DNA from 2 places in the Paraburkholderia sp. BR10882 genome. Region 1 is predicted to be linked to the other one. Evidence: riboswitches for the same ligand, from Rfam matches in the RefSeq annotation. Region 1 holds a riboswitch; the other holds the start of a gene.

Region 1 (4,192 bases):
ACGATCGACGTGATCGACGGCAACGGCGCATCGGTGAAATTCGCGACCGTCACTGTCGATGGCTTCAAGGCCACGCCCGTTTATTCTTCGACCGGCGTTTCGGTGAAGCTCTCGGCTTCGTGACGTAGCCACGCAGTATAAAGGCCCCGAATCGCAACGGTTCGGGGCCTTTTTTACGCATCAGAAGCGATGCCGGATGCCCGCGGCCACGAGCACCTGGTTGCGGCCGCCCGACGGGTCGCAGGTGTTGATCATCGCAAGCGCACCGGACGACGCGCGCTGATAGATCGCCTCGGTATAAACGTCCGTGCGTTTGGACAGTTGATAGCCGGCCTGCAGCGCGCCTTGATGCCAATGCGCGGAGGTCGTGCCCGTGTAGGCATACATGCCCGCGAGCGAGAACGCGGGCGTCACCTGCGATAGCGCATTCACTTCGTAATTGCTGAATGCGATCGAAGGCAAGGGCGCGCCGCCGTCGGCCTCGCTGACACCGGTATGAATGGAACGCGACCAGGCCGCGCCAAGCGTGACGTCGCCCAGCGCGTAGCTCATGCCCGCGCCGATGATGTCTTCGCGCTGCACCGCGACCTCGGTCGGCACGAGGCCCGCACCCGGCAGCACCGACGTCTCGTACGCACCCACCGAAGAGGCGCCGCGGCCGTTGATGTGCATCCACGCCACGCCTGCGCTGAACGGGCCGCCTTCGTAATGGACGCCGAAGCCGTAAGCGCGATTTTGCGCGAAGCGCCCCGCCTCGTTCGAAAACGCGTACATCGCGCCGGCGCTGAAACCACCGTACGTTGCGCTCGCGTACTTCACGGCGTTCGAGGCGAGCCACGAATTGTTGGCGTTGTCGTTGTCGAACGGATGCGCGAATGCCGTGCCGCCCGCGCCGCCCGTTAGCGTGAACGGGGCGAAGTAGTCGTGCATCGTGTCGTACTGGCGGCCTAGCGTGATCGTGCCGAGTCGTTCGGATTGCAGACCAACGTAGAACGGATGGTCGTTGAAGGCTTCGCCAGAGGTGGCCGAGAAGCCGCGCTCGAGGCGAAAGATCGCGGCGTTGCCGCCGCCGAGGTCCTCAGTGCCCTGCAGGCCCCAGAAGCTGCCGTCGACAAGACCCGAGCCTGCACGATATTGGGTGCGGCCGCCAACGTCGCTGACATAGTCGACGCTCGCGTCCATCTCACCGTACAACGTGACCTGCTGCGCCGAGGCGCCAGCGCCGGTGAATGCCAATGCCGTCCCACCCAGGACGGCGAGAATGTTCTTGTTCATGAGTCATCTTGTTTGTGTAGGTGGGATTGTGTGGACGAGCGCCGTCCGCCCCCGCTCGATGCGGCGAGGACGTAGCGAGGTCTGATTTCTGGCTCGATTGACAGCCGGTCACAGTGGCGCGACCGCGCCGGATTCTCACTGGCTTCCCTGCTGCGTTTCGCTTGTGCAGCGCCTACGCGCGAAAAACAGCCGCAAGGATAGCGTAAGTTGCGGGAGCAGCCAAACCGGGTGTTTTTGCCACACGACGCTCGTCAAAGGTTGACGCACCGAATGCGCGGCCCTTACCCTTGCGCCCTGATGGTTCCCGGCGACGGGATCAAAAGGGAACGCAGTGCAAGACTGCGGCTGCCCCCGCAACTGTAAGCGGCGAGTCCATGCCAGAGAAGGCCACTGGGAAACCGGGAAGGCCGGCTGCGGATGTCGACCCGCGAGCCAGGAGACCTGCCATCAACCGAGTCCAGCAGCCGCAGCGGGCGGGGATCCCCGATGCGCAAGCACCGCCCGCGTGGCGATCGCCCGTTGCACGGACAGCCCGTATTTCAGGAGCTGTTTCCAGCCATCGCATCATGAAGTTTCGCCAATTCGTATTGACTTCCGCCGCGCTCGCCTGGGCGTGGCAAACCGCGCATGCCGCCGACGCCGCCGACGCCGCCGACGCCGCCAATGCATCGTCCGCCCAGGCGCGGCAGCAAGCCGGCGGCGACACCACGCTGCCCAATATCCTCGTCGTGGGCGACGCGCAGCATCTGCCACAATCGTTCGATCAGCGCTACGCAACCACCCAGGTGCTTACGCGCCAGGACCTCGAACGCGTGTTCCCCGTCGACCCCAGCATCGCGCAGGCGCTCGCCACGCTGCCGGGTGTCACCGTCTCGCAGACCGGCGGCCCAGGGTCGTACACGGGGGTGAGCATTCGCGGCTCGTCGGCCGACCAGGTGGCCGTGTTCATCGACGGCATACGCATAGGCTCCGTCACCACGGGCACGGCTGAATGGGCCGATCTGGCGACTGCCTCGTTCGACCGCGTCGAGGTGATCTCGGGCCCCGCGGCCGCCTCGTTCGGCGCGGACGCCATGGGCGGCGTCGTGCAGCTCTTCACGCGCCATGCGTCGAACCAGCCGAACCAGACCACCGTCTCGTTCGGCGGCGGCTCGAACAAGACCTTTGACACGCAGGTGCGCACCTCGGGCACAATCCCATCGACAGGACCGCTTTCCGCACTGAGCGGCCTCACCTACTCGCTGGGCCTGCACGACTACAACACGGCGGGCATCGACGCGACGCAGCCCGGGGCCTACGGCCACGAAGACGGCCGCAATCCATACCACGCGCAGAACCTCGACGCGCGCCTTGGCTACGCGCACGACAACTGGTCGATCTCGACCTTCGCGCTCTACCACCGCTCCGATCTCTCCTACGACAACGCGGGAGGCAACGACCGGCAGCGCGACACGCAGCTCACGACCGGTCTCGCGTTCCACCTCGACATCACGCCGACCACGCAGTTCGACCAGTCGGTGGGCTACGCGACGGACCGTCAGTTCCTCTATTCGAACGACCCGACGATCCCGACCGACGAAATCGACTCGACGCGCTTTTCCACCTCCACGTCGATCACGCATCAGGAAAGAGGCCATACGCTCTTCGGCATGCCGCTCGACGGCGAGACCAAACTCGCCTACGACTACACCCGCGAGCTGGCGTTCCTGCCGGTGGATGTGCCGGGCGGCCTGCCCGCGCGCAACGATTCGGCCGTGTCGATGCATCAGTCGACCACGCTCGGACCCGTCACGCTGTTTCTGGCGGGGCGGCACGAAATCGTGCAGGGGCAATCGGTGAATACGGGCAACGTCGCGCTCTCGTGGGCCATCACGCCGGTCTACACGGCGCGCGTTTCGTACGGCAATGCGTTCCGCCTGCCGACGTTCAACGACCTCTACTATCCGGGCTACTCGAATCCCAACCTGCTGCCCGAGCGCAGCGACTCGGTCGAAGCCGCGCTCGATGCCACCACGTCCATCGGCACGTTCACGGCGGCCGTGTACGACACGCGCGTGCACGATCTCATCACGTACAACTCGCAGACCTTCCTGCCCGTGAACGTGGGCCGCGCGCACATTCAGGGTCTCGACCTCTCGTACAAGGGCACGCTCGGCCAGTACACGCCGGTGAGCCTCACGGTGGGGATTCTGAATCCGCAGGACGTGACCGACCAGACCTGGCTCAATCGCCGCCCGCGCCAGACGGTGAGCCTGAGCGTGGATCACACGTGGGACGAGTTCCAGCTCCACGCGCTCAGCACCGGCGTTTCGCTGCTGTATAACGGCTCGACGTTCGACGACCAGCTCAACACGATCTACCTTCCCTCGTGGACGACGGTGAGCCTGCGCGCGTCGTACAAGGTCAATGCGCATCTCGCGCTATCGGCCACGCTGGCGAACGTGTTCAACCGGCAGTACGTGACCGCCTACGGGTACAACACGCTGGGGCGCACGGCGTTTGGCAAGGTGACCTATACGTTCTGAGCGTTGCGTGCGAGCGGGTGCGTTCAAGCGTTTCGCGCGCCCGCTCGCCTAGCCCTCGCGCTTCGGACGCCGCACCGCGCGAATCTTCCCACTGTTCCCGCCGCCGCAGAAAAACTGCTCGCCGCCATCGGACTCCAGCCCCGAAACGGCGGTGCCGGGCGGCATGTCGAGCTGTTCCAGCACTTCGCCCGTGCCCGGATCGATACGCCGCAAATCGCTCTCGTCGCCTTCCCAGGTGCCGTGCCACAGTTCACCGTCCACCCACGTCACGCCCGTGACGAAGCGGCTCGATTCGAGCGTGCGCAGGATCGCGCCCGTCTGCGGATCGACCTGATGGATCTTGCGCTCTCGATACACCCCGACCCAGAGCGTGCCGTCCGCCCACGCGAGCC
Region 2 (4,192 bases), on a different contig from region 1:
GCGAGCGGCCGGTTGAACGAGAGCTTGGCCGCCGCGCCAGCCAGACCGAGCAGCACGGCCACGCCGAGCGAGAGGAGCGAAAGTTCGATGGTCTGGATCGTGCCGGCGAGCAGCACCGGGCCAAAGCCGTAAAGGATCACGCGCGTCTCCGGAACAAAGTTGTTTTGTCGTTTCGGGCGGCCTCGCGCGGCACGTGGGCGCCGCTGAAACCGATGAACTGGCGCGGATCGTCTCAGTGCAAAATGGATTGCTCAAACTCGTGCGGCGCGGATATTGCAGTGCAGCATTGCCGCGCGACGCGTCGGCGCGTGCGGATCAGGCCCGCACAGCCGCGGGCGCGATGCTTTTGAAAGGCGAAAAAAAATGCCCCGGCACGCGAGGCGCGCGGGGCATTTACGCAAGTTTGGGGTCGCTTTTTCGATAGGCGCGCGATGTGCGCACTGCGGCCCCGGCGGAGCTTATGCGGCGCGCGTTTGCGTGCCGCGTGCGCTGCCGGTACGGGCGTTCACGCCGAGCAGCTTTTCGGCGAGCGCGCCGAACAGCAGACCGATCGTCGTCCAGAGAATGAACTGCATGCCGATCGACACCGTGCGGAACTTCCACAGCAGCACGGCCGGGAACGCGGCGGGCACTTCGTTGATCGTCGGCAACGCGAGCTGGATCGCGCCGATCACGACGACGAACAGCACGAGCGCCACGACCGAAGCGTTCCAGAGGCCAAGGCGCGGCACGAACGCGGCGCGCACCTTGAGCGAGAACACCGACACGGCGATCGAGATCGCGATCATCAGGAAAAAGAGCCCGGTGCGATAGCCGATCGTCTCCGGGTCGCCGACCGAGGGCGGATTCGCCGGATACTTGATGTTCGGCACCAGGTAGATCGCGACGAACGCCGCGAGCGCGAGCCAGGCCGAGAGCGCGCGCGGCGAAAGACGCCCCACGCGACCATTGGCATACGCGAAGACGAGCGCAAAGAGTCCGCCGATCGACGCGCCATAGACCATCACGCCCGTGAAGAGACCGACGCTCGCCTGGGTCTTGCGGCTGACGATTTCGGGCTCGGGCGCTTCGCCCTTCGCGGCGTCGGCCTTCTCCTCGAAGGAGATCGCCTGATCGATTTGGGGCTCGCCCGCGATCTTCGCGAAGCCGAACGTGAGAAGTCCCGCGGCGATGCCTGCGAGCATGCCGCGCACCAGCAACTTGCCAACCATGGTCAGCTCCCGGTCAGTGGCAGGGGAAGCCGAGCAGATGGCGGCCGTCGTGAACGAACTCGTGGACGTACATGCCCGGGAAGATCGACGTGGCGCCCTGCTCGGCGCCCACGAAGTACAGGGCCAGCAGCAGCATCAGGCCGCCGAAGATCGCCCAGGGCAGGATGTCTCGCAGCGCAATGGGCGCCGGCGCGGCCGGGGCGTGCTGCAAGGGGAATGAGGTTTCGGACATGCTGACTTCTCCTGGGGTTACGCGCCCCGCTAGTCGTTGAAAGAGTGGTTCACGACGCGCAGGTCTGACTTCCGTTGCTTCGATGTTTTCGACGGCAAGCAGTTACAGTGGCGCGACCGCGCCGGACTTGCACCGGCTTCCGCGTGTCGTGGAGCCTGTATTCTACGCGCTGCGGCGGCCGGCCGCGGCCCGGATGTCAGCCAAAGAGTAGTGAAGCATAAGGAAAAGCATGTCGACGACAGTCTGGCTGGTGAGCCATGCGGCGAACGCTGCGCTGCGCTCGGGCACGTTCCCGCACGTGCCTGAAGTGCCTGTTGCGGGTGAAGACGCCGAAGCAGCGCTCGACGCGCGCGCACTCGAGGCGCTTGCCGCCTGGCGCGAGCGCTGGCACGCGGGGCTGGCCGGTGGTAATCGCAATGGCGAGGCGCCGCGCGCGCTCACGAGTCCCGCCGCGATCGCCTGCGCGAGCGCACGCGCGGCAGGCTTCGCCGGGGCAACGCCAGCTGAAGCGCTCGCCGAAGCCGCCTTCGGTGCATGGCAAGGCCAGCGCCTGACGGATCTCGCGCGTGAAGCGCCCGAGGCCCTTGCGGCCTGGACGCGCGATCCGGGCTTTCGGCCGCCAGGCGGCGGCGAATCGTTCGACGATGTCCGCACGCGCGTCGGCGCCTGGCTCGATGCGGTGCCCGACTCGGGGCACAACGTGGTCGCCTTCACGCACGCGAGCGTGATCCGGGCGGCGATTCTTCACGCGCTGGGCGCGCCGTCGGCGGGGTTTCGCTCGATCGAAATCGCGCCGCTTTCCGTGACGGCCCTACGCCGCACAGAGCACGGCTGGGTTTGGCTCGCGGCGTGAAGTGAGGACCGGAACGGCGCTACCGCCCTGCCCTCGCCGTCGCCGGCATTCTGGATCGGTAGCCAGAAGCGCTCTAGTCCAGCCCCAGCTGTGCCTTGATGGCCGGCATCATGTACTGCACGGCTGCGCGCCCTTCCTCGATGGCGGGCGCGGCGCGATGAAAGTCGAAAATCCCCATGCCGCCCAGGCGCGGCTGGATCAGCACGTCGGCGGGCTCGCCTGCCAGGCGGCTGCGCGTAATGCGCACCTGCATGATGTCGATGCTCTGGGCCACCGAACTCAACACGGAAGGCGCACGCGTGCTAGGCGGCGGCGCCACGCGCACGTCCGGACCGCCAGCCGCGCCGGGGCCTGCAGGCTGCAGCCAGCGCGGAAAGCGCTTGCCATTGCGGCGCAGGAGCGGTTCGGGCCCCGCTTCGCTGTTTTCGGCACCATTGGCGCCGCCGCTGGCCGCCACGGCGGCCGATGCCGCCGTGGCCGCGTCGCTCGCCTCCACGGGCAGCTCGCGCGGCATCGTGTCGATCGCACCGCCCAGGTCGCGGCCGTTGAGAATGTCGTGATTGAGGTCGATGGCGATCACGGTGTCGGCGCGCATCGCACGCGCGGCGGATACCGGCACGGGGTTGCTCAGTCCGCCATCCACGAGCCACACGCCGTCATGCCAGATCGGCGTGAAGATGCCGGGAATCGCGATCGAAGCGCGCACGGCGTCCACCACGCCGCCTTCGCGCAGCCAGACTTCGCGTCCCGTGTCGAGTTCGGTAGCAACCGCCGTGAACGGCAGCCTCAGGTCATCGATCGAGCGGCCGTTGAACTGGTGCGCAAACAGGTCGATCACTTTGCGCCCGCCGAGCAGCCCGCCCGAAAAACGCAAGTCGAGCAGGCGCACCACTGTCTGCCAGGTCAGCTTGCCTACCCAGTCTTCAAGCCAGTCGAGATCGCCGTTCGCGTACACCGCGCCGACGAGCGCGCCAATCGACGTACCGCATACCACGTCGGGCTTGATGCCCGCTTCCTCGAGCGCGCGAATCGCGCCGATATGCGCCCAGCCGCGCGCAGCGCCACCGCCGAGCACGAGTCCGACACGCTTGGGCCGTCGCCGGTTCATCATGCGCGCCTCCTTGCGTGGCCCTGGGTCGACTGAGTCAACGCAGTCAGCGACCGCGGATCACGTCCGAGCGCGAGGTCGTCGTGACCCGCCCGTCCGGTCCGAAATGCACATTGAAATACGCTTCGGGCGTCACGCCCCCTTCCAGCCACTTCCAGCTCCACACCGTCTCCTTCTTCAAGCGGTAGCCGGCCACTTGCCCGGGTTTACCGAGCAATCGCCGGACCTCGTCCTCACTCATGCCGACGCGGATCTTCGCGAAGTTTTCCGCAGTAAGCGCCTGAGTAATGGCCACGAGCCGCCCGTTCGGACCGATGTCGACCATCCAGGTCTTGAGGCCCTGCGGGCCGCGCGGATATTCGAGGCGGCGCGAGCCGTCGTCGAACACGCGCTCGGTCTCGGGCTTGCCCATTTGCTCGCGCACCTGCTCGAGCGTGGAAACGCCTGGCGTGAGGCCCTTGAGCAGCAGCGCGTCGGGCTTCACGGAATCGAAGAACGCCTTGAATCCCTGCCGGATGGTATCGAGCATGGCATCGAACTGGCGATCGTCGCAGCCGGAAAGCGTGAACGCCGCCGTGGCGGCGCACGCGAGCGCGAGCGAACGCGTGAGTGAAAACGTGGGCTTCATGTCCTTGCTAACGCATCAACATGGGCTTGCGTCTACGCGCGCCGATCCGGCGCGCATCGACATGCCCACAATGTACCGTCAATGGACCTGATCGTGCTGCGAGTCCCGCTTCGGGGTCGGCGCGCGTGCGGACACGCTCGCCGCGGCGGGCAGCGCGTCA

What was found. Region 1 has a riboswitch for cobalamin ahead of AB3X99_RS23355 (TonB-dependent receptor). Riboswitches for the same ligand answer to the same signal wherever they lie in the genome.
Region 2: linked by a shared signal. The riboswitch ahead of AB3X99_RS03460 (CbtB domain-containing protein) and the one ahead of AB3X99_RS23355 (TonB-dependent receptor) in region 1 are both predicted to bind cobalamin.

Annotation. Positions count from the first base shown of each region.
Region 1 is NZ_JBFPKP010000009.1:182,763-186,954, forward strand. It holds gene AB3X99_RS23345 (phosphatase PAP2 family protein) at 1-123, shown strand, start outside; gene AB3X99_RS23350 (porin) at 181-1,275, opposite strand; cobalamin riboswitch at 1,332-1,466, opposite strand; cobalamin riboswitch at 1,557-1,739, shown strand; gene AB3X99_RS23355 (TonB-dependent receptor) at 1,842-3,800, shown strand; gene AB3X99_RS23360 (glutamine cyclotransferase) at 3,849-4,192, opposite strand, start outside.
Region 2 is NZ_JBFPKP010000001.1:746,224-750,415, reverse strand. It holds gene AB3X99_RS03470 (ABC transporter permease) at 1-140, opposite strand, end outside; gene AB3X99_RS03465 (CbtA family protein) at 459-1,211, opposite strand; gene AB3X99_RS03460 (CbtB domain-containing protein) at 1,225-1,443, opposite strand; cobalamin riboswitch at 1,483-1,628, opposite strand; gene AB3X99_RS03455 (histidine phosphatase family protein) at 1,673-2,296, shown strand; gene AB3X99_RS03450 (patatin-like phospholipase family protein) at 2,370-3,407, opposite strand; gene AB3X99_RS03445 (hypothetical protein) at 3,451-4,032, opposite strand; gene AB3X99_RS03440 (lysylphosphatidylglycerol synthase domain-containing protein) at 4,111-4,192, opposite strand, start outside.